DNA from 2 places in the Microbacterium sp. A8/3-1 genome. Region 2 is predicted to be linked to the other one. Evidence: riboswitches for the same ligand, from Rfam matches in the RefSeq annotation. Region 2 holds a riboswitch; the other holds the start of a gene.
The links. A riboswitch is a leader RNA that binds a small molecule or an ion and turns the genes downstream of it on or off. The one in region 2 is predicted to bind FMN.

Region 1 (11,109 bases), 390 kb from region 2:
GGCGCCGTCGACGGGAGGAGCCGAGACCCATTCACCGTCGCGTTCGACCTGCAGACCGCCCTTGCCCGGCTCGACCCACAGCAGCGTGAGCACGCCGGAGTCCTTGTGTGCGCCCACGCCCTGCTGCGGCTCCGGCTCATGCGAGCCCGGGTAGCGCACGATCTTGATCAGCGTGGAGGGGTCGCGGAAAGGCTCGTCGAAGTACGACTCCTCTGCTCCGAGGGTCAGGGCCCAGGCACGCAGAAGCTTGCGGGCTATCGCGGTCAGGGTGTCATGCCACTCGGTGACGATCTCCTGCAGCTCCGGCTGCGCCGCGGGCCACAGGTTCGGCCCGATGAGGCGGTTGAACGCGGGTCCGTCCTCGACGGGCTCGCGCTCCGGCCCGATGTCGATCTGCTCACGCCAGTCGACCTTGCCCTGCGTCCGCTCTCCGCCGACGCGCGTATAGCCGCGGAAGTGCGGGCTGTTCACGTTCTCGATCGCGAGCTTGTCGGCTTCGGGGAGGGCGAAGAAGTCCAGCGCCGCGCGGTGCAGCCGTGCTTCCAGCTCGGGGGAGATGCCTGTGCCGGTGAGGTAGAAGAACCCGACGTCGTGCGTCGCCGCACGCAGGTCGTCCCGGAAGCGGGCGGCGGCTTCGGGGCTTTCGTCGAGCTGGGACAGGTCGAGGATGGGGAGCGAGAGTTCAGCCATGGACCGAGGCTACGTCGCCCTTCCGGGGTGGCGGGCGTGTGTTGCGCCGCATTACCCAGTGCTAGAGTCTCGTGAGTAAGGGATGCCTTACCTCAGTCATCACAAGAGAGTCGAACATTCCGTGCTCGCCACCTTCCTCATCGGCCTTCGCGAGGGCCTCGAAGCCGCGCTCGTCGTCGGCATCCTCGTCGCCTACCTCCGTCGACTGGGGCGGCAGGATGCACTGCCGAAGCTCTGGGCCGGGGTCGGGCTCGCGATCGCCCTCGCTCTCGGGATCGGCGCGGTGCTCACCTTCGGCGCGTACGAGCTCACCTTCACCGCCCAGGAGCTGATCGGCGGCTCGCTGTCGCTGCTGGCCGTCGGCATGGTCACCTGGATGATCTTCTGGATGCAGCGCGCGGGGCGCACGATGAAGGCGACCCTCGAGGGCGGAATCGACCGGGCGCTCACCGCCGGCGGGCTCTGGGCCCTCATCGCGATCGGATTCGTCTCGGTCGCCCGCGAAGGCATCGAGACGACCCTGTTGCTGTGGTCGATGGTGCAGTCGTTCGGCGATGCGCCCTCCGCAGTGCTCGGAGCACTGCTCGGTCTCGTGGCCGCGGTCATCGTGGGCTGGCTGATCTCGCGCGGCGCCGTGAAGCTGGACCTGCGCCGCTTCTTCGCCTGGACCGGCGGCTTCCTGGTCATCGTCGCAGCGGGCGTGCTCGCCTATGCGCTCATGGACCTGCAGGAAGCCGGTGCTCTTCCCGGACCGTTCACCGCCGCGGCTCCGATCGACCCGCTCACCGGCAGTGTGGCGGTCGGCTGGGCCGGTCTGCCCTTCGGCTGGGCCTTCGACGTCTCGTCGACGATCGCACCGGGCGGCCCGCTTGCCGCGATCCTGCAGGCCACCGTCGGGTTCATGCCCGCGATGACCTGGCTGCAGGTGCTCGCCTGGACGCTCTACATCCTCATCGTCGGATCCCTGTACATCCGCGGTCTCCGCTCGCGGCGCCCGTCGAAGCCCCGCGCGTCGACGGATCCGCAGCTCGCAACGGCATCTCACTCACCACAAGGAGCAGCATGACCACCTTCCACCGGATCCTCGGGGCGGTGGCCGCCACGGGCGCCGCCGCGCTCGTCCTGAGCGGCTGCGTCGCGAAGAGCGACGTCGGCGCCGCAGCGGCCTTCGACGTCTCCTCCACGGATGCCGGCTGCGCCGTGTCCGCGGCGACGGCGAAGAGCGGGACGCTCACGTTCGACGTGAAGAACGACACCGATCAGGTCTCCGAGTTCTACCTGCTCGCAGAAGACGGACTGCGCATCGTCGGCGAGGTCGAGAACATCGCACCCGCGGCATCCCGCACGCTGACGGTCGTGGCGCAGCCCGGCGACTACTTCACGCTCTGCAAGCCGGGCATGATCGGCGAGGGCGTCGGGAAGACCGCATTCACCGTCACGGGCGACCGTGTGGCCGTCGACGGCCCCGACGCCGAGCAGAAGAAGGCGGCCGTCGACCTGTACGCGGCCTTCGTGAAGGACCAGGTCGGCCAGCTGGTCCCCGCGGTCGAGGACTTCGTCGCCGCGTACGAGTCGGGCGACGACGAGACGGCCCGCGCGCTGTTCCCGCAGGTGCGCGCGTACTACGAGCGCATCGAGCCGGTCGCCGAGGCGCTCGGGGACCTCGACCCGCGCATCGACTACCGCGAGGTCGACGCCGTCGCCGAGGGCCTGGACTGGACCGGTTTCCACCGCATCGAGAAGGACCTCTGGGTGCCGGCGCAGGATGCGCTGAACGCCGACGGCGAGACTCCCGCCTGGCAGGACTGGGCGCCGTCGCCCCCAGCGGAGCGGGCCGACTTCGGCGACCTGCTGCTCGCCGATGCGCAGGAGCTCTACGACTACGTGCACTCGGACGACTTCACCACCGCGCTCGAGGACCAGGGCATCGGCGGCATCTCCAACGGTGCGATCGCGCTGCTCGACGAGGTCGCGACGGGCAAGATCTCCGGCGAGGAGGACTGGTGGTCGGGAACCGACCTGTACGACTTCGCCGCGAACGTCGAGGGCTCGAAGATGGCGTTCTCCCTCGTGCAGGACTTCGCCGCGGCGCAGGGCGATGACGGCAAGGCGCTCGTGTCGGAGATCGAGGCCGGTTACGCGGCTCTCGAGGAGTCGCTGGCCGCCCACGGTTCGCTGACCGACGGTTTCGTCGGCTACTCGGAGCTCACCGAAGCCGACAAGCGCGAGTTCACCGATCTGATCAACGCCCTGGCCGAGCCGCTCTCGCAGCTGACCGGCACGGTCCTCGACTGATCGCCCGAGCCGATACGATCACGGACGTGAACGAACCAGAAGAGGATGCCGCGGCCGAGACGGCGACCGCCGAGACGGCTGCGGCATCCCCTCCGTCGGGTCTGAGCAGGCGCGGCCTGCTGGGCCTCGCCATCGGAGGCGGCGTCGCAGGACTGGCGGTGGGTGGCGGTGCCGGCATCGCGGGCGGTGTGGCGATCGGGCGCGCGCGAGCGCACGCCGACGCGCAGCCCGTGCACGAGTTCTTCGGCGAGCATCAGGCCGGGATCACGACTTCCGTGCAGGACCACCTGCATTTCGCGAGCTTCGACATGATGCCGCGCACCGACCGCGACGACCTGATCTCCCTGCTGCAGGACTGGTCGTACGCGGCGGCCCGCATGACGCAGGGGCTCGAGGTGAGCGCCAGCGGCGCAGTCGGCGGTCCGGCGGAGGCGCCTCCCGACGACACCGGCGAGGCGCTGGGGCTTCCGGCCGCAGGCCTCACGATCACCTTCGGCTTCGGACCCGGGCTGTTCGAGAACGAGGACGGCGATCGCTATGGGATCGCCGCGCTCCGCCCGGCCGGCCTGGAGCGCCTGCCGGCCTTCCTCGGAGACGACCTGAACCCGCAGGCGTCGCACGGCGATCTCTGCGTCCAGGCGTGCGCCGACGACCCGCAGGTGGCGGTGCACGCGATCCGCAACCTCAGCCGGATCGCGTTCGGCCGTGCGCGGCTGCGCTGGTCGCAGCTGGGGTTCGGAAAGACGTCGCGCACCACCGCCGCGCAGGCGACACCGCGGAACCTCTTCGGGTTCAAGGACGGCACGGCGAACATCCTGGCCGACGACGCGGCCGCGCTCGAGGATCACGTGTGGGTCGCATCCGACGACGAGCCGGCCTGGCTCGCTGGCGGTTCCTACCTGGTGGCACGCAAGATCGCCATGCTCATCGAGACCTGGGATCGCGTGCGTCTCGCCGAGCAGGACACGATCATCGGCCGGGACAAGGGGGAGGGCGCGCCGCTCTCCGGAGGCGACGAGTTCACGGCACCCGACTTCGGCGGCGCGTCGATCGACGCGAACAGCCATGTGCGCCTCGCCCACCCCGAGCAGAACGAGGGCATCCGCATCCTCCGCCGCGGCTACAACTACGTCGACGGGAACAACGAGCTGGGCAGGCTCGACGCCGGGCTCTTCTTCCTGTCCTACCAGCGCGACCCCGAGCAGTTCATCACCCTGCAGCGACGCCTCTCGACCGATCTCCTCAACGAGTACATCCGTCATGTCGGCTCCGGCATCTGGGCGGTCCCCGCGGGAGTGAAGCCCGGCTCCTACGTGGGCGCCGAGCTCTTCGCCTAGGCGGTCGTCAGCTCGCGAGCATCTGTACGACGGCGGCCGCCATGGCGTCGGCGCCCAGGTGATCGTTCGCGGTGATGGTGACCACGGCGTCGTCCACGAAGATGATCAGCTGGCCGTGCGCGCCGTGCAGCCGCCACGCACCACCCGGTCCACCCCAGCCCGCGAGCGCGTAGCGGTCGTAGCCGGGAGTCGATCCCGCCACCACCCAGTCGGAGTGCATCGCGGCGATCCACTCCGCCGACACCAGCCTGGACCCCTCCCGCATCCCGCGGTCGCGGATCAGAGCCCCGATGCGCGCGAGCTCCTCGGTGCGCAGCGCGAGCCCTCCGCCGGCGATGATCCGGCCGTTCGGGCAGCGCTCCCAGGCGACGTCGCGGATGCCGAGCGGACGGAAGAGGCGCGGATCGAGATACTCGGCGATGTCGCCGACGCGGCGGGCGAGCACCGTCATCGCCGTATAGGTGCTGGCGTTGGAGTACTGGAAGACGGACCCTCGCGACGGCCGGCCGAGGAACTCGATCGCGAGATCGGGCCAATCGGTCATCATGGTCTCCGACCAGGGCAGATCGATGCCGCTCGACATGCTCAGGAGACGGCGGAGCGTCACGCGATCGACGCCGGGTCCGAGATCGATGTCGTCGACGTACGTGCCGACCGGGGCGTCGAGATCGATGAGCCCCTCATCCGAGGCGATGCCGGCGGCGAGGACGCAGACGGCCTTCGCGACGGAATGGCTGTCCTCGCGGACGTCGGGGGTCCAGCGGTGCTCCGCGGTATCCGTGCCGATGAGGACGTGCAGTCCGTGCGCGTCGAAGCCGGATTCCTCCGCCTGCTGGACGATCTGATCGCGGATGGTCGAGGCGCGGAGCATCCGTTCAGGCTATCGCGGCCGCCGCGATCCGGTCGGGTCGTTCCTCCGCCCCTCGCGGGAGGCGAGAGCGGGGTCGGCGAAAAGCCATTTCGGGCGCGGTTCGACGAGCGGACGGAAGAGCCAGCGGACGGGTTTCGTCGCCAGGGCCAGTGCGACGACGACGGACAGGATCGTGACGAGAGGCAGCCAGATCCACGTCGGTTCGAGGTCGCGCAGGGCGCCCGATTCGCGGAAGGGGTACAGCACGAACGAATGCAGGAGGAACACGTACATCGTGTACTGGCCGAAGTGCGTCCACCAGTAGGTCCCGCGGGGGATGAGCGCGAAGAACGCCGCGCAGAGCACGACGGCGAGGAGCATCAGCGCGAACCGGAGACCGCCGGCCCACCACTGCTCACCGCCGAGGTCGGCGTAGGAGTCCTCGTAGAAGAGCCAGTGACGCAGGTCGATCGCCTGCCACACGGGGAGCCAGTTCCAGGCCGCCCAGCCCGTGGCCGCGAGAACGGCGACGGCGACGACGCGCACCCACCAGGGGCGGAAGTCGAGGAGGCGGAATCGGGCGACGATGTCGCGCTCCCGGAGCCACCACCCGAACGCGAAGAACGGGAGGAGGCCCAGCGTGCGCGAGAGCGAGAAGGTGCTGTCGACGTTCGGCAGGTACCCGACGCCGATCGAGATCACGATCGTCCAGGCCAGCGGCCAGCGGAGCAGAGCGAGGTAGGGGAGGACCAGCCGGAAGATCCCCAGCGCCAGCAGGAACCACAGCGTCCAGGACGGCTTGGTGATGTTCGGGTTCGCCTGGCCCTCCACGAGCCACTTGGTGAGCGTCCACAGCACCTCGAAGATGAGGTACGGCACCAGGATGTCGGTGATGACTCTGGCCATCTGCGTCCTGGTCGGCGACCCGGACTTCGAGAAGTATCCCGAGATGATCGCGAACGCCGGCATGTGGAAGGCGTAGAGGGCCAGGTAGAACGCGAAGGCGATGTCGGAGTCGTAGATGAGCCGCTGGATCGCGTGGCCCAGCACCACCAGCACGATGCACGCGTAGCGGGCGTTGTCCCAGAACGGGACGCGGCGCCGAGGGCGTGCCGTCGACCCGGTCGGGGGACCGGAAGGGGCCGCGGCTGCGTTGCTCATCCTTCGAGGCTACCGTCGGGAATAAAGTTGGCCGCATCGCGTTGACTCATATACATTCAAATGAATAGAAACGGATGCACCGTCATCCGCTTCGAGGAAAATGGAGCAATCATGAGCGAGCAGTCAGGCGCGCAGGCGATGCAGTTCGGCATCATGTCGGTCAGCGACATCACCCGCGATCCCACCACGGGCATCACCCCCAGCGAGCAGGAGCGGATCAAGGCGACGCTGACGATCGCCACGCACGCCGAAGAGGTCGGACTCGACGTCTTCGCGATCGGCGAGCACCACAACCCGCCGTTCTGGTCCTCGAGCCCCACGACCTTCCTCGCCGCCCTCGCCGCGCAGACCGAGCGTCTGATCGTCTCGACCTCGACCACGCTCATCACGACGAACGACCCGGTGCGCATCGCCGAGGAGTACGCGATGCTGCAGCACGTGTCCGACGGCCGCATGGACCTCATGCTCGGTCGCGGGAACACCGGACCGGTGTACCCGTGGTTCGGCCAGGACATCCGTCAGGGACTCCCTCTCGCGATCGAGAACTACGCCCTGCTGCACAAGCTGTGGCGTGAGGACGTCGTCGACTGGGAGGGCAAGTTCCGCACCCCGCTGCAGGGCTTCACGTCCACGCCGCGGCCCCTCGACGGCATCGCGCCCTTCGTCTGGCACGGATCCATCCGCACCCCGGAGATCGCCGAGCAGGCGGCCTACTACGGCGACGGCTTCTTCGCGAACAACATCTTCTGGCCGAAGGAGCACTACCAGCGCCTCATCGAGCTGTACCGTCAGCGCTACGCGCACTACGGGCACGGCACCCCGGAGCAGGCCATCGTCGGTCTCGGCGGTCAGGTGTTCATGGCCGCGAACTCGCAGGACGCGGCGAACCAGTTCCGTCCGTACTTCGACAACGCGCCCGTCTACGGCCACGGTCCGAGCATGGAGGACTTCACCGAGATGACGCCTCTCACCGTGGGGTCGCCGCAGCAGATCATCGATCGCTACGCCGCCATGCGCGAGCACTACGGCGACTACCAGCGTCAGCTCTTCCTGATCGACCACGCCGGGCTTCCGCTCAAGATCGTTCTCGAGCAGCTCGACATCCTCGGCTCCGAGGTCGTGCCCGTGCTGCGGAAGGAACTCGCGCAGGGTCGCCCGGAGACCGTGCCGGATGCTCCCACCCACGCCGCGCGCGTGAAGGCGGAGTTCGGCGACGGGCCCACCCGCCAGGCGCGCCCCGGTGCCAACCGCGGCGACAACCTGACCGGCGACTCGCCCTACCAGGACACCCCGGCTCCGGCCGGTGCCGCGTTCGGGCTCAGCCGGAAGGAGGCCTGAGATGACCGTGCGTCGCATCGCCGTCGTGTCGGCCGGTCTCTCGAATCCCTCGTCCACGCGGATGCTCGCCGATCGGCTGGCCGCCGAGACGGTGAAGGCGCTCCGCGAGCACGACATCGAGACGAGCGTCGACGTGATCGAGCTGCGCGACTACGCGCATGACATCACCAACAACCTGCTCACCGGATTCGCGCCGCCGGCGCTGGAGACGGCGATCAACACGGTGGTGTCGGCCGACGCGCTCATCGTGGTGACGCCCATCTTCTCGACCAGCTACTCGGGATTGTTCAAGTCGTTCATCGACGTGCTCGATCCCGACGCGCTCACCGGGAAGCCGGTCCTCATCGGCGCGAACGCCGGGACCGCCCGGCACTCGCTGGCGATCGACTACGCGATCCGTCCGCTGTTCGCCTACCTGCATGCCGACGCCGTCTCGACCGGCGTGTTCGCGGCCTCCAGCGACTGGGGAGGGTCCGGCGACGACGTCGCTCCGCTCGCGAAGCGCGTCGAGAAGGGCGCGCGGGAGCTCGCGGATGCGGTGGCCCGACGCGACGCCACCTCGGCCGCCGACCCGTTCGACCCGGCGACGTACCTCGGTGAGGGCCGGTCGTTCGGCCACCTGCTGGGCGGTCTCGCGGGGGAGTGAGGCGACTGTTCGCCTCCGCTGCCGATCAGGCGAGGGCGTCGAGTCCGGCGAGCGTCTTCACGACCGCGTCGGCGAGCTCGGCGCCCTTGACGGAGAAGTGACGGCGGAAGTACTCGCGGTGCTCGTCGTGCTCGTGGAAGTTGTGCGGCGTGAGGACCGCCGAGAACACGGGCACGTCCGTCTCCAGCTGCACGCGCATCAGCGCATCCACGACCGTGGAAGCCACGAAGTCATGGCGGTAGATGCCGCCGTCGACGACGAGCGCGCAGGTGGCGATGGCGTCGACTCGACCGCTGCGGGCGAGCCGCTGCGCGTGCAGCGGGATCTCGAAGGCCCCGGGTACCCGGAGGATGCTGACGTCGTCGAAGCCGAGTGACGCGAGCCTTCCCTCGAAGGATTCGACGGCCTGGTCGACGATCTCGGCGTGCCACTGCGCGGCGACGATGGCGATTCTGGGCATGATGACTGCTCCCTCTCGTCCTCTTCCATCCGGACTGTGACCGTCGGCCCCGGAATCGCACCGGGTCTGCAGACCCCACCGTGGGGTCCGCTCGCGGGCTCCACGGCCCTGCCGTGATACCGCCGGTGGGGAATCGCACCCCGCCCTGAGGACATTCGGCACGAGGCTATCACCGGGTATGGTCGAATGTCCGAGGGATGTCCTACCGTGGCGTCATGACCTCGATCTCCTCGTTCGATGCCCTTCGCGACCGACTGAGCGGCTCCCTTTTCCGTCCCGGTGATGCCGGGTTCGATGAGGCGCGGCAGCCATGGAACCTCGCGATCGATCAGCGACCCCTCGCTGTCGCCGCTCCGGCGGATGTCGCCGATCTGCACGCACTGCTCGGCGCCGCTCGCTCGTCGGGCTTCCGCCTCGCCGTCCAGCCGAGCGGGCACGGAGCGTCGAGTGATCTCGACGGTGCTGTCATCTTGCGGATGTCGGCATTCGATGAGCTCGATGTCGACGTGGATGCCGGGATCCTCCGAGTGGGCACAGGTGTCCGCTGGGGCGCGGTCGTCGACGCCCTCGAGGGCACCGGCTGGGCGGCTCCGGCCGGCACGAGTCCGGTCGTCAGCGTGGCCGGTTACACACTGGGTGGCGGGCACTCGTGGTTCAGCCGCACGGCGGGGCTCGGCTCCGACAACCTGCGCGCCGCCTGGGTGCTGCGCGCCGACGGCACCCACCAGCGCCTCGACGACGACAGCGATCCGGATCTCCTGTGGGCACTGCGCGGCGCGGGCGGCGTCGTCGGCATCGTCACGGCCCTCGAGATCGATCTCGTGCGCACGCCGGCACTGTGGGGTGCGAGCCTCACTTTCGACGTGGCGGATGCCGCCGCGGTGATCCGCGCCGTGCGCGACCTCGCGGCCGACGCACCGGCGTCGCTCAACGTGTTCATGAACTCGATGCGCATGCCCGACGCGCCACAGCTGCCGGAGGCGATCCGCGGGCGCAGCTTCCTCGAGGTACAGGCGTTGTCTGTCGACGGCTCAGCGGACGAGCTCATCGATCGGGTCCGCCGTGCCGGCGCGGTGCAGCACGAGACGACGGGAGCCACTTCGCCGGCGGCCCTCGTGGCGGCATCGAACGAACCGACAGAGCCGACCCCTGGCCGTGGCGCGTCCATGGCGCTCACGACGTTGGACGACGCCACGATCGATGCGCTCGTGGAGTTCCGCGAGCTGCCGGAGCAGGCTCCGATCATCGGGATCGACATCCGGATGCTGGGCGGCGCGCTCGACGCGCCACGGCGCAGCGGCTTCGCGAGCCTGGCTTCGGCGGGTTGGCTGCTGCACGCGCTCGCGCCGCTGTTCCCCGGCGCGCCCCGCGAACCGGGAGACGCGAGTCTCGCGGGGTTCGTCGATGTACTGGCGCACGCAGAGGCCTCGCGTACGGTGCCGACCTTCCTGGGGCCGGGACAGACGCTCGACCGCGGCGGTACCTCGGCCGACCTCGATCGGCTGCGCGCTGTCCGCGCCGCCGTCGACCCCGAAGGGGTACTGCACGCGGGACGCCTTCCGCGCTGAGTCGTCAGGCGTCGTCGCCGGTGCCCCGGTTCCAGTGGTACTCGGTCTCGGGGCGTCCGCGCGCGCCGTATCGCGCCGTCCGGAGGAGCACGCCCTCGGCGGCAAGATGCTCGAGGTAGCGCCGCACGGCGACGCGGGACATGCCCAGACGCTCGGCCGCCTCGCTCGCCGACAGCGGACCCATCGCGCGCAGCGCAGAGGTCACGCGATCCAAGGACGCTGCCGACAGGCCCTTGGGCAGCAGGATCGTGCCGGTCGCGCGGCCGAGCAGCGCATCGATCTCGGCCTGCGTCGCCTCGCCGTCGGTGGTGCGGGCCTGATCCCGGTACGAGCGGTACTGCTCCATCCGCTCCTTGAACACCGCGAACGGGAATGGCTTCACGAGGTACTGGAAGACGCCCAGAGCCGCCATCTGCCGCACGGTCTCCGCATCGCGCACCCCGGTGATCGCGATGACGTCGACCGAGGCCGCCCTGGCACGGAGAGCCCGCAGGACATCGATACCGGAGCCGTCCGGCATCGTGATGTCGAGCAGGACCAGGTCGAAGGCGTCCGCGCCCCGGCGATCCAGCACCGCGCTCACCGCGGCGCGTGCTCCGCTGCACTCTCCGGAGGCCTCGAACCCGTCGAGGCGTGCGAGGTAGTCGCGATGGAGTTCGAGGGTCAGAGCGTCGTCGTCGACGATGAGCGTCCGGATCATGAACGGCGCCTCCGCGCTCCCGCTGCGGGCAGGATGACGCGGAAGGTCGTGGGATCGCCCTCCA
Region 2 (11,109 bases):
CGCCCGAGGCGAAGAAGACCTCCTCGCCGACGGTCGCGCCGGCGATGCTGGCCAGCGTGCCGATGAGGGTGTGCGCCCCGATGTGCACCGCATTGGCGGCCGTGGCGCGGATGAGGGCGTTCTCCATCACGATCACGTTCTCGCCGAGGGTGATCGGTCCGCCCTCCGCGGTGATCACGGCGCCGTGCAGCACCTGGCAGTCCGGGCCGATCTCCACGTCGCCCGAGATCACGGCGGTGGGAGCGATGACGGCGGTGTCATGGATCCGGGGCCGAGCCCCGAGGTGCTCGTACAACATGCGGCCAGACTAGTCCTGCTCGGTACGCTCGAGCGATGACTGAGATCGTTCCGTTTCGCGCACTGCCACTGCAGGCGGATGCCGTCAGCTACGCCTACGGCCCCGACTCGAGGCGTGGCGACGACGTACGCGCCGGAACCATCCGCACCTTCGAGATCGTCGACAGCGTGGCGTATCCCGGTACGGTGCGCAAGATCTGGGTGCATGCGCCGCACGGCCACGATGCCGATGCCCCGGCGGCGGTCATGGTCTTCAACGACGGCTGGTGGTACCTGGATCCGGCCGGCGATGTCCGAGCGGGAATCGTGCTGGACAACCTCGCGCATCGCGCCGAGATCCCCTCACTCGTATCCGTCTTCGTCGACCCCGGAGTCTTCCCGGACACCACGAACCCGAAGAACCGCAACGCGGAGTACGACGAGGCAGATGCGCGCTACGCCGGCTTCCTCCTGGACGAGGTGCTACCCCGGGTCGCCGAGACGCACGCGCTGAGGCCCGAGCCGGACCGACGCGGGATCTGCGGAGGGAGTTCCGGTGGGAACGGCGCCCTCACGGCCGCGTGGCAGCGCCCCGACGGCATCCGCCGGGTCATCTCGTTCAACGGGAGCTTCGCGCAGATGCCGGGCGGCAACCCCTACCCCGCGCTCCTCCGCTCCGGCGAGGGCCGCCCGTTGCGGGTCTTTCTGCATGCCGCCCATCGCGACCTCGGCTGGAACGATCGCGATCACAACTGGTTCGCCGAAAACCTCGAGACCGCCGCGGCCCTGACCCGGGCGGGAACCGATGTCCGCCTCGTTGTCGGCGACGGCGGCCACCATCCGAATCACGGCGGCGTCATCCTCCCGGATGCGCTGCGCTGGCTCTGGCGCGATGAGCGTTGACACGGGCTGAGCGACCGATCTACTCTCCCCTGCATGGTCATCGACCGGCTCTTTCCCATCCTCCGCACGCCCGACCTGCCGCAACTCAGCGGGTTCTATGAACAGGCGTTCGGCGCCGAGGTCACCTACCGCTACGACCATGAAGGGGTCGACGTCTACGTGGCCCTGGCGGTGGGCGGCGGGCAGATCGGCATCGGGCTCGAAGCGGACATCGCGCGCGGCGACGCGATCGCCGTCTGGTTCTACACCGACGATGTCGATGCCACCTACGCTGCAGCACTCGCTGCCGGCGCGGCATCCGTCGCTCCGCCCGAGGATCTCCCCTGGGGTGAGCGCGTCGCTCAGGCGCGAGACCCCGACGGCAACCTGCTCTACGTCGCGACGACTACTCGACCTTGACCGGCTCCGGGAATATCGCGGTGAAGAGCTGTCCGACCCACTCGAGCAGCTGCGCATCGGGCAGGGGTTCGAGCCCCACGCCCACGTCGGCCGCCACCATCGGCATCGGCACCACGAGCGCCTCGCCGCCGGAGACGAGCTTCGCCTTCGGGTAGAGCCGTTGCAGCCGCACCTTGATCGAGTCCTCGAGACGTGCCGGGGCGATGCGCAGATTCGACCCCATCACCACGACATCCGTCAGCCCTGCGCGCGCGGCGCGGCGGCGCAGGCGCGAGATCGCCAGCAGTCCCTCGACCTCTTCCGGCGGCGTGCCGTAACGGTCGACGAGCTCCTCGATGACCTGATCGATCGCCTCGTCCTTGGCCGTCGCAGCCGACGCGGCCGAGAGCTTCTGGTACGCCTCGAGACGCAGCCTCTCGCTGTCGATGTAGTACTCGGGGATGCGCGCGTCGAGCGGCAGCTCCAGGCGTAGCTCCTGCCCGCTCTCGACCTCGTCGCCGCGGAACGTCGCCACGGCCTCGCCGATCATGCGGAGATACAGGTCGAAGCCGACGCCGGCGATGTGACCGGCCTGCTCGGCGCCGAGCATGTTGCCCGCGCCGCGCAGCTCGAGATCCTTCAGCGCGACCTGCATGCCCGAACCGAGGTCGTTGTTCACCGCGATGGTCTGCAGGCGGTCGGCGGCGGTCTCGGACAGAGGCTTCATCTCGTCGTAGAGGAAGTAGGCGTAGGCCCGCTCGCGCCCACGACCGACACGTCCGCGCAGTTGGTGCAGCTGGCTGAGGCCGTACTTGTCGGCGCGATCGATGATGATCGTGTTCGCGTTGGAGATGTCGAGCCCGGTCTCGATGATGGTCGTCGAGACGAGCACGTCGAACTTGCGCTCCCAGAAGTCGTCGACGACCTGCTCGAGCTGGTGCTCCCCCATCTGACCGTGCGCGACGGCGATGCGGGCTTCGGGAACAAGTTCGGCGAGCTGAGCGGCGACGCGCTGGATCGACTGCACCCGGTTGTGCACGAAGAAGATCTGACCTTCGCGCAGGATCTCGCGACGGATGGCCGCTGCCATCTGCTTGTCGCTGCGGGGCCCCACGAACGAGAGGATCGGGTGCCGGTCCTCCGGCGGCGTCGCGAGCGTCGACATCTCGCGGATGCCGGTGACCGCCATCTCGAGCGTCCGAGGGATCGGCGTCGCACTCATCGCGAGGATGTCGACGTTCGTCTTCAGCTTCTTGAGCGTGTCCTTGTGCTCGACACCGAACCGCTGCTCCTCGTCGATGATCATCAGGCCGAGGTCTTTGAAGACGATGCCCTCGGTGAGGATGCGGTGCGTGCCGATGACCATGTCGACGGAGCCCTCGAGGAGTCCCTGCAGCGTGAGACGCACCTCTTTGTCGCTCTGGAACCGCGACAGCGCCCGCACCTTGACGGGGAATCCGGCGAAGCGCTCGGTGAACGTCTCCATATGCTGCTTCACGAGCAGCGTCGTCGGCACGAGCATCGCGACCTGCTTGCCGTCCTGGATCGCCTTGAACGCGGCGCGCACGGCGACCTCGGTCTTGCCGAAGCCCACGTCTCCCGAGAGCAGGCGGTCCATCGGGATGGGCCGCTCCATGTCGGCCTTGATCTCGTCGATCGTCTGCAGCTGGTCGGGAGTCTCGGCGAACGGGAACGCCTCTTCGAGCTCGCGCTGCCAGGGGGTGTCCGGTCCGAAGGCGTGCCCCTTCGCGCTCATCCGCGCCGAGTACAGCTTGACGAGCTCGACGGCGATGTCGCGCACCGCCTTGCGAGCCTTGCCCTTGGCCTGCGACCAGTCGCTGCCGCCCATCTTGGAGAGCGTCGGGGCCTCGCCGCCGACGTACTTCGACAGCAGATCGAGCTGGTCCGTCGGCACGTACAGCTTGTCGCCGGGGTAGCCGCGCTTGGACGGCGCGTACTCCAGGACGAGATAGTCGCGGATCGACTTGGTGGCGTTGCGTCCGCCGGTCGACACCTCGCGCTTGGTCATCTCGACAAAGCGGCCGATGCCGTGCGTGGCGTGCACCACGTGGTCGCCGGGCTTGAGCTGCAGCGGGTCGACGACGTTCTTGCGGCGCGAGGCGAGCTTCTTGACGACACGCTGGTCGCCGCCGATCGTGCGGCCGTAGAACTCGTTGTCGGTGAGGACGGCGAGCTTCGCCTCGGAGATCTGGAAGCCCGCCTCGACCGAACCGGTGACGAGTGTCGCGATCCCGGCCTCCGGAGCTTCCGTGAGCGACTCGACGACGCGCGCGGCGATGCCGCGGTCGGCGAGCACGTCGCGCGCCCGATCGACGAGTCCGGAGCCCGCGGAGATGACGACGACCCGCCAGCCGTCCGAGACCTTCGCTTCGACGAACGAGATCGCGCCGTCGACGTTGCCGTGGAACGACGGGATGACGGCGGCATCGAGGTTCGTCGCCTCGGCATCGCCCTCGCCGAGTCCAGCCCCGAACGGGCTCAGCCGCCACCAGACGCCGCCGCGGTCGCGCACGACCTCGCGCAGCTGGGCGATCGTACGGAAGTCGCCGGCTCCGAGATCGATCGGCGCCGAGGCGCCCGACGTGGCCGCGCTCCACGCGGCGTCGAGGAACTCGCGGTTCGTCTCGCCGAGGGTGATGGCGCGCGCGGTGGAGCGCTCGGGGTCGACGACGGCCGTCGCGCTGCCCTCCGGCAGGTACTCGGCCAGCGACTTGAGCGGACCCGACACGGCGGGGAGCAGCGACTCCATGCCCTCGACCGGGATGCCCTCGGCCATCTTCTCGAGCATCCCCGAGATCGCCGGGAACCCGCCGATCAGGGCGCGTGCCCGCTCGCGCACGTCAGGTGTGAGCAGCAGCTCGCGGCTCGGGGGCAGGTCGACACCCGGGATGTCTCCCGGCAGCGAGCGCTGATCGGCGACCGAGAACGCGCGGATCTGATCGATCTCGTCGCCGAAGAACTCGACGCGGTACGGGTGCTCCGACGTGGGAGGGAAGACGTCGAGGATGCCGCCGCGCACGGCGAACTCGCCGCGACGCGAGACCATGTCGACCCGCGAGTAGGCGCGCTCCACGAGCTGCTCGGCCACATGGTCGAGCTCGTTCCCCCGGCTGCCGGTCACGAGCTCGAGCGGCGCGATCTCGCCGAGGTTGCCCGCGATCGGCTGCAGCGCCGCGCGCACCGAGGCGACGACGACGAGCGGATGGTCGCCGGACCACTCGGCGATCCGGCGCAGCGTCTGCAGTCGCTGTCCGACGGTGTCGGGGCTCGGACTCAGCCGCTCGTGCGGGAGGGTCTCCCAGGCGGGGAACGTGAGGATCTCGGCTGTCGGGAGGTAGGCCGCGAGCGCATGCGCGAGGCTCTCGGCGCGGCGGCCGGTCGGCGCGACGGCGAGCAGAGCCGAGGGGTGCCCCGCGGCACCGCGCTTCTCGAGCAGCCCGGCCAGCGCCGGAGCGTCGAGTCCGTCGACCAGGCCGAGGTCGGCGTCGGTGTGCGCCCAGCTGAGGGCGTCACGGTACAGAGACGCCTCTTCCAAGGCGCGCAGAATCCCCGGAACAGTCACCGGACAAGACTAGTCGCGCCCACCGACATGGCGGCGCGCGCACGCTCACTAGGCTGTCGGGATGGAAACGGTCACCCTCACCACCGAACGACTCGTGCTGCGCGCACCGACCGAGGCCGACATCGCCGCGATCGAGGCGGCATGCCAGGACCCCGAGATCCCGCGCTGGACGACGGTGCCGAGTCCGTACACACGTGAGCACGCCGAGGACTTCGTGAAGCTGGTCGACGGATGGTGGGCCGAGGGGAAGGAGACCGTCTGGGCCATCTTCGCCGACGACATCCTCGTGGGCATGATCGGCTTGCACGACATCGAGACCCATCACGCCGGCGCACATGCCGAGATCGGGTTCTGGGTGACGGCATCCGCTCGAGGCCGGGGATACATCGTCGAAGCCGCCCGCGCGGTGATCGACTGGGGCTTCGCCGAGCTGGGACTCGTCCGCATCCGCTGGCAGGCCGTCGCCGGGAACGAGCCCTCTGCGCGGGCCGCCCGAGCCCTCGGGTTCCAGTACGAGGGCCTGCAGCGCCAGGCGCTCACGGGTCCCCGCGGCCGCGACGACGGCTGGATCGCCGGGCTGCTCGTGGACGACGACCGCACCCCGGTGGCGTGGCCCGTGCTCTGAACGCCGGCCCCATCGGCGCGTGACAGTGCTCGCGTGACAGTGTCGGATGCCGATGGCAGGATGACACCATGCCCGAGATGCCGGAGGTCCAGGGACTCACCGCGTTCCTCGGCGAGCGCGCCGTCGGGCGCACGATCACCCGCGCGAGCGTGGCGGCGATCGCCGCGCTGAAGACCTACGATCCCCCGATCTCCGCCCTCCAGGGTGCCGAGGTCACGGCATCCGCTCGGCTCGGCAAGTTCGTCGTGCTGTCCTGCGGCGACGACCTGCACCTCGTGTTCCATCTGGCCAAGGCCGGCTGGCTGCGCTGGTACGAGGCGCTGCCGGCGACGTTGATCAAGCCGGGCAAATCGCCGATCGCGCTGCGCATCGCCTTCGACGACGGCAGCGGGTTCGACCTCACCGAGGCCGGAACCAAGAAGTCTCTCGCGGTCTACGTCGTGCGCGATGTGCAGGAGGTCCCCGGCATCGCGAGGCTCGGCCCCGACCCGCTCGATCCGGGGGTTCACGCGCGATGCATTCGCCGCCCTCCTCGCGGACCGTCGCATGCAGATCAAGGGCCTGCTGCGCGACCAGGCGGTCATCGCCGGCATCGGCAACGCGTACTCCGACGAGATCCTGCACGCCGCGAAGATGTCGCCGTACGCCATCGCAGGGAAGCTCGACGACGCCGAGGTCGATCGGCTGTTCACCGCGATGCAGGAGACCCTGACCGAAGCCGTCGCCGAGGCATCCGGCAAGCCGCCCGCCGACCTCAAGGACGCCAAGCGCCGGGGCATGCAGGTGCACGCCCGACGGGGTGAGACGTGTCCGGTCTGCGGCGACACCGTGCGCAGCGTGTTCTTCGCCGACCGCTCGCTCGAGTACTGCCCGACGTGCCAGACGGGTGGCAAGGTGCTCGCCGATCGCCGTCTCTCGCGGCTGCTCAAGTGACGAGCACGCGCCGCTCGATGACGCGGAATGAAATGTCCTCAGACGCGTTGAGTACACTCAGAGCATCAAACGTGCTCCGGGGTCGGTGAGAATCCGAACCGGCGGTGACAGTCCGCGAGCGTCTCGGTCCATCCGAGATGCCGATCCGGTGGAATTCCGGGACCGACGGTGATGTGAGGGAGACCTCGCTAGTCCGGAAGGGAGGCAGCACGAGGCGCAGCTGTGCGCGCCTTCTGTCTCCCCTCTCCGATCAGGAGAAGCTCCGGAGCCTCACAGGAGGACGACGGATGGCAGTGAACGGGACAGAGCGCGAGGCGATGAGCCGTGCGCTCGAGCTCGCCGCCCGCGGCCCGCGCGGCGTGAACCCGCAGGTCGGTGCACTCATCCTCTCCCCCGACGGCGAGGTGCTCGCAGAGGGCTGGCACCACGGTGCCGGCACGCCGCACGCCGAGGTCGACGCGCTGTCGAAGCTCGCTCCCGGCGCGGCCCGAGGAGCGACCGCGGTCGTGACGCTCGAGCCCTGCAACCACACCGGACGCACCGGCCCCTGCGCCGTGGCGCTCATCGAAGCCGGCGTCTCCCGCGTCGTCTACGCGCTCGACGACCCCGGCGTCGCCTCGGGTGGCGGAGCCGAGCGTCTGCGCGCCGCCGGCGTGAGCGTCGAGTCCGGGGAGCAGGCGGATGCCGCACATGCACTGATCGACGGATGGCTCACCGCTCAGCGTCTGGGCCGCCCGCACATCACGGTGAAGTGGGCGCAGAGCCTCGACGGGCGGGCTGCCGCCGCCGATGGCTCGAGCCAGTGGATCACGGGTCCCGCGGCCAGGGCCGACGTGCACCTCCGTCGCGCGCAGGCCGATGCCATCGCGGTCGGCACCGGCACCGTGCTGGCCGACGACCCGGCGCTCACGGCGCGGCACGGCGATGCGCTGCACCCGAACCAGCCGATCCCCGTGGTCATCGGAACGCGTCCGACGCCGTCGGATGCCGCGGTGCACCGGCATCCGCATCCGCCCCTGTTCTACGACACCCACGATCTGCAGGCCGTCACGGCCGATCTGCACGCCCGAGGGATCCAGAGCGTGTTCGTCGAGGGCGGGCCGACGCTGGCCAGTGCGTTCATCGCCGCCGGTCTCGCCGACCGCGTGCTCGCCTACATCGCTCCCGTCCTGCTCGGCGGCGACCGCCTCGCATTGACCGACATCGGCGTCGCCTCGATCGACCAGGCCCGCCGCCTCACCGTGGCGGAATGGCTCCCCCTCGGTCCCGACCTGCTCGCGATCGCGCGGCCCGCCGACGACCCTCTCTCAGAACGAAGGAATCGACTGATGTTCACCGGAATCATCGAGGAGATCGGCGAGATCACCGCGATCGCGCCCTCAGGCGACGGCTGGCGTCTGACCGTGCGCGCCCCCAAGGCCGCGGCGGATGCCGTGCACGGCGAGTCCATCGCCGTGTCGGGCGTCTGCCTCACCGTCGTGGGATCCACCGCAGACACGTTCGACACCGACGTGATGAAGCAGACCCTCGACGTCGCCGCGATCGGCGGGGCGACCGTCGGCACGCGCGTGAACATCGAGAAGGCCATGCCCGTCGGCGCGCGTCTCGGCGGCCACATCGTGCAGGGCCACGTCGACGGGGTCGGCGAGGTCCTCGAGGTGCGTCCCGGAGCCCAGTGGAGCGTGCTGCGAGTGAGCCTGCCGGACGATCTCGCCCCGCTCGTCGTCGATAAGGGCTCGATCTCCGTCGACGGCACCTCGCTCACGGTGAGCGCGGTCAGCGCCGCCCCTTCGACGAGCTCAGGGACCCAGGGTGACTCAGGGACCCGGGGCGACTCAGGGACCCAGGGTGGCCACTGGTTCGAGATCTCGCTGATCCCGGAGACCCTCGCCGCGACCACTCTCGGCACCCGTGCCGTGGGCGACCGCGTGAACCTCGAGACCGATATCCTCGCCCGCCACGTCGAGCGCCTGCTCGCGTTCCGGCCGACCACCGCCGCTGCACCGGAAGGAGGCTCGCGATGAGCCTTTCCACCATCCCCGAGGCCCTCGAAGCGCTGCGCGCCGGGCGCCCCGTCCTCGTCGCAGACGACGAGAACCGCGAGAACGAGGGCGACGTCATCCTGTCGGCCGAGCTCGCCACCCCCGAGTGGGTCGCCTGGACCGTGCGCTGGTCGTCGGGCTTCATCTGCGCCCCCATGCCCGCCGACCTCGCCGACAGCCTGAACCTGCCGCCGATGGTCGCCGCGAGCGAGGATGCCCGCTCCACCGCGTACACCGTGAGCGTGGATGCCGCGGAGGGCGTCACCACCGGCATCAGCGCACACGACCGCGCCCACACCCTGAACGTGCTGGCGAACCCGGCGTCGACCGCGACGAGCATCATCCGCCCGGGTCATGTCCTGCCGCTCCGGGCCGTCGACGGCGGCGTGCGCGAGCGCAGCGGCCACACCGAAGCGGCCGTCGAACTGATGAAGCTCGCCGGCCTCCAGCCGGTCGGCGGCATCGCCGAGGTCGTGGCCGAGGACGGCAGCATGATGCGCCTCCCCGGACTGCTGGAACTCGGCGCCCGCGACGGCGTCCCCGTGATCACGATCGAGCAGCTGATCGCGCATCTCAACGAGATCGACCCCGAGGGGGCGACGCCGAAAGCTGTTCGTGGTCGCCGTGTGAGCCTGCGCGCCGACGCGACCGTTCCCACGACCCACGGCACGTTCCGCTTCCTCGCCTACAAGGACCGTGTCACCGGCACCGACCACCTCGCGGTCGTCTCCGGCGAGCTCACCGACACCGCCCTCGTGCGCGTGCACTCGGAGTGCCTGACCGGCGAGGCCTTCGGCTCCCTGAAGTGCGAATGCGGACCGCAGCTCGACGCGGCACTCGACGCGATCGAGAAGGAGGGCGGCGTCGTCGTCTACATGCGCGGACACGAAGGACGCGGAATCGGACTCATCAACAAGCTGCGGGCTTACAGCCTCCAGGAGGAGGGCCTCGACACCGTGGACGCCAACCTCGCGCTCGGCCTCCCCGCCGATGCCCGCGAGTACGCGGCGGCGGCCGGCATCCTGAACGACCTCGGGGTCTCGCGCGTGCGCCTGCTCACGAACAACACCGACAAGGTGACGCAGCTGCGCGAGCTCGGACTCGACATCATCGAGCAGGTGCCCCTGATCGTCGGCGTCGGCCCGAACAACCACCAGTACCTGGAGACCAAGCGTGACCGTATGGGTCACATCATCGGCGCGGACGAGCTCGCAGAGGCTCTCGCCCACGGAGAGGACCACGAATGAGCGGCGCAGGAGCACCGAAGACCGACAAGATCGACGGCCGCGGGCTGAACGTCGTGATCATCGCCGGCACCTGGCATGAGGCGATCTCCGACGGCCTGATCGCCGGAGCCGAGCGCGTGCTGGACGAGGCCCAGGCGACGCACCGCGTGGTGCGCGTGCCCGGGTCGTTCGAGCTGGCGATCGCGGCGCAGGCCGCCTTCGCGGGCGGAGCGGATGCGGTCGTCGCTCTCGGCGTCATCATCCGCGGTGGCACACCGCACTTCGAGTACGTGTCGGCGGCGACGACCGACGGCCTCACTCGGGTCTCGCTCGATGCGGGCAAGCCCGTCGGGTTCGGCGTGCTGACCCTCGACGACGAGCAGCAGGGACTCGACCGTGCGGGGCTTGCGGGCTCCAAGGAGGACAAGGGCGCCGAAGCCGCGGATGCCGCGCTGCGGACTGCCCTCCTGGTACGCGAGCTTCGCGGCTGAGGTCAGCCTCGCCTTGCTGGCGGAATATCGGTCGGGATCGCTACGGTGAGCGCATGGAGACCCTGCGCCTGATCGTCGTGCTCGTCCACCTCATCGGCTTCGCCGTGCTCTTCGGCTCCTGGGCCGTGCAGGCATTCGGCGGAGAGCGCAAGATCACCAAGATCATGGACTACGGCCTGGCCATCGCCGGTCTCGCCGGTCTCGCCCTGGCGGCGCCGTGGGGCATCGACTACGACCTCAATTACGTCAAGATCGGCACGAAGCTCGTCATTCTGCTGGTCATCGGCGCGATGCTCGGCATCGGCATGGCGCGTCAGAAGCGAGGGGCGGCCGTGCCGTCGCCAGTGTTCTGGCTCATCGGCATCCTGGCGGTCACGAACGCCGCTCTCGCGCTGCTCTGGCGCTGAGCGACCTCAGCGGACCCGCGGGGTGCCCGTGCTCTCGCGCACGATGAGCTCGGTGCCGACGAGCGGCGTATGCACCCGCTCTTCCCCGTCGAGCTCGGCGAGAAGGGCATCGACCGCAAGCGCGCCGACACGTTCCGGATGCTGCTGAACGGTCGTGAGCGGTGGCCACAGCTGCGCGGCATCCGGCAGTCCGTCGAAACCGACGATGCTGACATCGCCCGGCACCTCGCGACCCACCTCGCGGA

Region 1: it holds a riboswitch for FMN, as region 2 does, so the genes downstream of both, ABS642_RS05440 (6,7-dimethyl-8-ribityllumazine synthase) here and ribD (bifunctional diaminohydroxyphosphoribosylaminopyrimidine deaminase/5-amino-6-(5-phosphoribosylamino)uracil reductase RibD) in region 2, are expected to answer to the same signal.

The regions. Positions count from the first base shown of each region.
Region 1 is NZ_CP158357.1:1,072,055-1,083,163, reverse strand. It holds gene ABS642_RS05480 (2-oxoglutarate and iron-dependent oxygenase domain-containing protein) at 1-690, opposite strand, end outside; gene efeU (iron uptake transporter permease EfeU) at 812-1,756, shown strand; gene efeO (iron uptake system protein EfeO) at 1,753-2,985, shown strand; gene efeB (iron uptake transporter deferrochelatase/peroxidase subunit) at 3,012-4,322, shown strand; gene ABS642_RS05460 (serine hydrolase) at 4,330-5,193, opposite strand; gene ABS642_RS05455 (acyltransferase family protein) at 5,203-6,333, opposite strand; gene ABS642_RS05450 (LLM class flavin-dependent oxidoreductase) at 6,445-7,671, shown strand; gene ABS642_RS05445 (FMN reductase) at 7,673-8,317, shown strand; gene ABS642_RS05440 (6,7-dimethyl-8-ribityllumazine synthase) at 8,343-8,777, opposite strand; FMN riboswitch at 8,791-8,934, opposite strand; gene ABS642_RS05435 (FAD-binding protein) at 8,993-10,345, shown strand; gene ABS642_RS05430 (response regulator) at 10,350-11,045, opposite strand; gene ABS642_RS05425 (ATP-binding protein) at 11,042-11,109, opposite strand, start outside.
Region 2 is NZ_CP158357.1:1,462,520-1,473,628, forward strand. It holds gene ABS642_RS07325 (gamma carbonic anhydrase family protein) at 1-298, opposite strand, end outside; gene ABS642_RS07330 (alpha/beta hydrolase-fold protein) at 334-1,179, shown strand; gene ABS642_RS07335 (VOC family protein) at 1,213-1,578, shown strand; gene mfd (transcription-repair coupling factor) at 1,565-5,140, opposite strand; gene ABS642_RS07345 (GNAT family N-acetyltransferase) at 5,202-5,765, shown strand; partial or broken gene ABS642_RS07350 (DNA-formamidopyrimidine glycosylase family protein) at 5,834-6,698, shown strand; FMN riboswitch at 6,766-6,913, shown strand; partial or broken gene ribD (bifunctional diaminohydroxyphosphoribosylaminopyrimidine deaminase/5-amino-6-(5-phosphoribosylamino)uracil reductase RibD) at 6,986-7,990, shown strand; partial or broken gene ABS642_RS07360 (riboflavin synthase) at 8,087-8,722, shown strand; gene ribA (GTP cyclohydrolase II) at 8,719-9,987, shown strand; gene ribH (6,7-dimethyl-8-ribityllumazine synthase) at 9,984-10,457, shown strand; gene ABS642_RS07375 (Fe-S protein) at 10,511-10,864, shown strand; gene ABS642_RS07380 (LacI family DNA-binding transcriptional regulator) at 10,871-11,109, opposite strand, start outside.